Regions from separate parts of the Streptomyces sp. ITFR-6 genome, predicted to be linked through region 1. Evidence: riboswitches for the same ligand, from Rfam matches in the RefSeq annotation. Region 1 holds a riboswitch; the other holds the start of a gene.

Region 1 (2,446 bases):
ACCTCGCGGCGGTCGGCCAGCCGCTCCAGCACCACCTCTCGGCGCGGCTCCGGCGCGAGGGCGGTAGCAGGCCGCACTGATCCGCTCGCCGTGACGGGGCGGCGGCCGTCGTCCCGTCCGTCCGACAGCGCCCCCGCTCATACCCCGGACAGCACGTCCCGCAGCCGGGTCGCGAACGCCCGCGGATGCGTGGTGTTGCCGTTGTGCCCGCCGGGGAACGGGACGGTCTCCCGGCCGACCAGTCCGGCGAGGCTCTGTGCGCACTGGCCGACGAAGACGGATGGCGCCGTGGTGCTGCCGCTCGCGGGCACGATGCGTACGGGAGTCGCCCGCAGCGCCTCCCGGTCGAGCTCGGCTTCGATGACCGCGGTGAAGTCGCGCTCGATGAAGAAGCCGAAGTTCGCCACACGGCGCGGGGTGAGCGGCATCGGGGTGAGCCCCGGTTCGGTCTCCTGGCGCGCCGGGTCGATGCCGAGGACCCGGGCGATCTCGGGGAAGGCCGCTGCCAGACCGCCGTCGCGGTGGATGTCCTGAAGGTGCGCCAGCTCGGCGGTGTGCTGCTCGCGCTGTCCGGCGGGCAGCAGGGACGGCGTGACCGGGTCGTGTGCCCCGAGCAGCCCGAGCTGCTCGGGGTGGGCGAGCGCCAGGTGCAGCCCGATGGCGGCGCCCATGCTGCATCCGAGCATCAGGGCGGGCTCATCGGTCAGTTCGGCCAGCAGCCGGTGCACGTCGTCGGCGTGCCGCGCCATGGTGACGCGCTGTCCGGGATCGTCGAGCGTGCTACGGGAGAGGCCCCGGCGGTCGTAGGTGACCACGGTCCAGCTGTCCACGAGCCGGTCGACCAGGTCGGTGCTGCGGTCGGCGTCGCCCTCACCGCTCTGGGAGACGAGCAGCAGGGGACCGGAGCCGCGGATCTCGTAGTGGAGCGTGGCGCCATCGGTGTCGAGGAACATGGGGTTCTCCCGGTCTCAGTGGTGGGCGGCGCCATGAGCGCCGACCGATGCCTCACACCGTAGTACATCTATTTAGATGCATCAATAGAGATGTATTGACGGAGGCGCCACGCCGCGAGTGCTGCGGCCGTCCGGCTGTAGAGCTTGATGGAATGTCCTAATTGTGTAGTTAGTCGTATTCATCATTAATAACCCACCGAAGAACCTTTTTTCATAGTCCAAAGGTGATGAATATTGAGCAAATCACCCTTTTCGGGCTCAGTGGTCAGCATCACCTTCCCGGCCCCGGACGCGGTGCGTCCGGCCTCGGTTCCCTGCTGTGCCAAGAAAGTTGACTTCCCCCGAGAGGTCTGATGCTGGGCATTTCCTTTAATTGATCTTGCGAATCAATTGGGATCAAGAATTCCGGGCTTGTTTCGTCCGGCGTTTTTCGCTTACGGTCACCGTCAATCCGGATGGAACGCCGAATCCTGCCGCCGTCCGGGAACCCGACCCACTCACCTACGGCAGGAGCGGGGGACCCAGGTTTACTGCCGGTCCGGAATCCGGAGCGGCTTGGGGTTAAGTCGCCATCATGTGCGGCCGGACATCTCCAGTCCGAACCCGACAGCTCACCTCGCAGGCGGCGGAGAGGAAATACGCCATGCCCATCACGGGTAAGTACCGTCGTTTCAAGTCCACCACCCTGACCCGCGGCTTCATCGCCGTGAGCACGGGCGGAGTCGTTCTCGCGCTCCCCCTGATCGGTGCCGGATCCGCTTCTGCCGCACCGGCGCACCCCGCCGTCGCGGAAAAGTCGGCGTCCTCGACCCCCTTTGCTGCCAAGGGAATTGCGGCCCACAAGGCGGAGTCCACCGTCTATTCCGTGGTCTCCGGCGATTCGCTTGCCAAGATCGCCCGTGGGCATTCCCTCAGTGGTGGCTGGGAGCGGCTCTACCAGGACAACCGGAGTGCGGTCGGCGGAAACCCCGACCTGATTCACCCGGGCCTCAAGCTGACCATCGGCGCCAAGTCCGCCGCCGTAGCCCCGAAGGCGGCTCCCACCGCCGAATCGAAGGCCGCGACCGAATCGAAGCCCGCGACCGACGCCGCGCAGTCGTCCGACCGGTCCGAGGGGACCGACCGCGCCGACCGCTCCGAGCGGACGGCCGCGCCCGTCGCGGAGAAGACCACCGCCACCGAGACCGCTGCCACCGCCCCCGCGCAGGCCGCGACGGCGTACACCGACGACCTCGACGGCTGGATCAAGGAGTCGCTCGCCGTGATGGCCCAGAACGGCATCCCGGGCAGCTACGACGGCATCTACCGCAACGTGATCCGCGAGTCCTCCGGCAACCCGCAGATCGTGAACAACTGGGACTCGAACGCCGTCGCCGGCACGCCCTCCAAGGGTCTCCTCCAGGTGATCCAGCCCACCTTCGAGGCCTACCACGTGGCCGGTACGTCGACGGACATCCTCGACCCGGTCGCCAACATCACCGCCGCGTGCAACT
Region 2 (2,446 bases), 160 kb from region 1:
CTGTTCCGCACGGTTCAGCTCCTGGGCGGGGCGTACGTGCTCTACCTGGGCATCAGCGCGCTGCGTGCGGCCCGGCGCGGCACCGGGCAGGCGGGGGCCGCCGAAGCCGCGGCCGGCCGGGGCGACGGCCAGCACGCCACGAACGGGACGCGGCGCGCGCTGCGCCAGGGGTTCCTGACCAACGCGCTGAACCCCAAGGCGCCGGTGCTCTTCCTCAGCCTGCTTCCGCAGTTCGTCCCGCCCGGGGCCGCCCCGCTGCCGCGGACGCTGCTGCTCGCCGCGATCGTCGTGCTGCTCGCGCTGATCTGGTTCCCGGCCGTGGCGCTCCTGGTGGACCGGCTGGGCCGGTGGCTGCGCCGGCCGCGCACCGCCCGCGCGATCGAGGGCGGCAGCGGCGCGGCGCTCACCGTACTGGGGGCGGTACTGGTGACCGGCACCCTGCCGCACTGACGCGGGGTGCGCGCCGACGGCGGGGCGGTGGCGTCAGCTGACCCGGCCGTAGTAGACGCTCTTCGTCCAGATCTTCTCCAGCCGCACCACGGCACCGGTCTTCGGCGAGTGCCAGATCTTGCCGCTGCCCGCGTAGATGCCCACGTGGAAGACGCTGCGGCCGGAGTGGAAGAAGACCAGATCGCCGCGCTGCCGCTTCGAGGCCGAGATGTGGCGGGTCTTGTTGTACTGCTGCTGGGCCGTGCGCGGGAGCTTCTTGCCCGCCTTCTTGAACGAATACAGCGTCAGACCCGAACAATCGAAGCGGCTGGGGCCGGTGGCGCCCCACCGGTACGGCGATCCCTTCTTCGACGCGGCGATGTTGAGCGCCTTCATCGAATGAGTCGCGGCCTGGGCGTCGGTCACGGCGCCGGGGACGAACAGCGAGCCGCCGACTGCGGCGAGAGTCAGAGCCGAGGCCGTCGTGGCTCGGGCGAGGAGAGACGGGACATGAACCTGCGCAGTCATGCGCAACCCTTCGTCAGCCGCCTGTGAAGGATGACCTGTCGGGTTCGGGCTGGCGAAGTCGCCCGGCCGCACGTGGCGGCTTCACCCCGAGGGACGACCGGATCTCCGGTCGGCCCGTTGTGCTCGGGTCCTCCACTCCTGCCGATCCACTCCTGTCGACCAGGCATCCGGACAGCGGCAGGACTCGGCGTCCGCCCGGACCGCCCCGCCGCGGTGGCGGGGGCTTGTCGTCCCAGGGATCTTGACTCACCGAACGCCGGATTTCCGAGGTGAAACGGTGATATGTGAGGCTCATCACGACTGACCCGTTCGGGTGGACGGGGGGCCTTGAGGGGAGTTTCCGCACCTCCGCTTCCGGTGCCGCATCAGGGACGGAACGGGAGATTTCACCCATGACCCACTTCGAAAGCGCAAGTTGGCCTGTCCCTCCTGCGAGGTAACACCTACGCCGAACGAGCGAGATAATTCGGTCCGCCCGTCGGGCGTGTCGGCGCAAGGGAGTTGATCAACTCGGCGGGTCGGGTGGCACGGTGAGCCGCCCGGCGCGGCGTTCCCCGTCCAGCACCCGTAACGCTCGCGTCAACGTGGCGGAGTGGACCCGGCTTTCACCCCGCTCGTGCATCAACGCGAGCGCGTCCCGCAGTGCCGCGGCGTGCGAGGCGAGCGCCTGTGCGGCGCGCAGGGCCCGGTAGGTGTCGTCGGCGCGGGCCGGGTTGATCCGGCCCAGCTGGTCGACGACTTCCAGGTAGCGGTCGATGAACTCGCCCTCGGCGCGGGTCAGGGCGGGCAGCGGCGGGAACTCGGGTGGCCGCATCGCGGGTTCACCCCGCGGCGGGCGGCAGCAGTGCGGGCCCGCGGTTCTGCACGATGTGGTCGATCAACCCGTAGGCCTTGGCGCCCTCGGCGTCGAGGATGAGGTCGCGCTCGGTGTCCTCGGTGATCTTCTCGGCGGAGCGGCTGGTGTGACGGGCCAGTATGCCCGTCAGCGTCTCGCGCATCCTGGCCAGTTCCCGGGCCTCGATCTCCAAATCGGACGGCTGTCCCCGCACCGGCTCCGGGAGTTCGGGCTGCTGCAGCACGACCCGTGCGCCGGGCAGCGCGTGCCGTCGGCCGGGAGCTCCCGCGGCCAGCAGGACGGCCGCGCCGGCGCCGGCCTGGCCGAGACAGAACGTCTCCACCTCGCAGGTGAGGAAGGACATCGTGTCGTACACCGCCGTCACGGCTCCGAACGAGCCGCCGGGGGAGTTGATGTAGAGCTGGATGGGCCGGTCGGGTGCGTCGTGCTCCAGGTACATGAACTGCGCGACCAGGTCGTTGGCCGCGACGTCGTCGACCGGGGTGCCGAGGAAGACGACGCGTTCGGCCAGCAGTTTGGAGTACGGATCGAGCGTGCGCGTCCCCTGGGACGTGCGCTCGGTGAACTCGGGAAGGACGTAACGGGCGGCGGGGCGGTGCATGGCGCGGGACCTCTCCTCCGGGCGTGCGGGTG

Evidence for each region. Region 1 has a riboswitch for cyclic di-AMP ahead of RLT59_RS35565 (LysM peptidoglycan-binding domain-containing protein). Riboswitches for the same ligand answer to the same signal wherever they lie in the genome.
Region 2: another riboswitch for cyclic di-AMP. It lies ahead of RLT59_RS34910 (C40 family peptidase); the one in region 1 lies ahead of RLT59_RS35565 (LysM peptidoglycan-binding domain-containing protein).

What each region holds. Positions count from the first base shown of each region.
Region 1 is NZ_CP134612.1:7,856,378-7,858,823, forward strand. It holds gene RLT59_RS35555 (nitrobindin family protein) at 1-80, shown strand, start outside; gene RLT59_RS35560 (alpha/beta fold hydrolase) at 138-953, opposite strand; cyclic di-AMP (ydaO/yuaA leader) riboswitch at 1,405-1,593, shown strand; gene RLT59_RS35565 (LysM peptidoglycan-binding domain-containing protein) at 1,597-2,446, shown strand, end outside.
Region 2 is NZ_CP134612.1:7,695,258-7,697,703, forward strand. It holds gene RLT59_RS34905 (LysE family translocator) at 1-450, shown strand, start outside; gene RLT59_RS34910 (C40 family peptidase) at 484-957, opposite strand; cyclic di-AMP (ydaO/yuaA leader) riboswitch at 961-1,133, opposite strand; gene RLT59_RS34915 (hypothetical protein) at 1,463-1,771, opposite strand; gene RLT59_RS34920 (ATP-dependent Clp protease proteolytic subunit) at 1,779-2,414, opposite strand.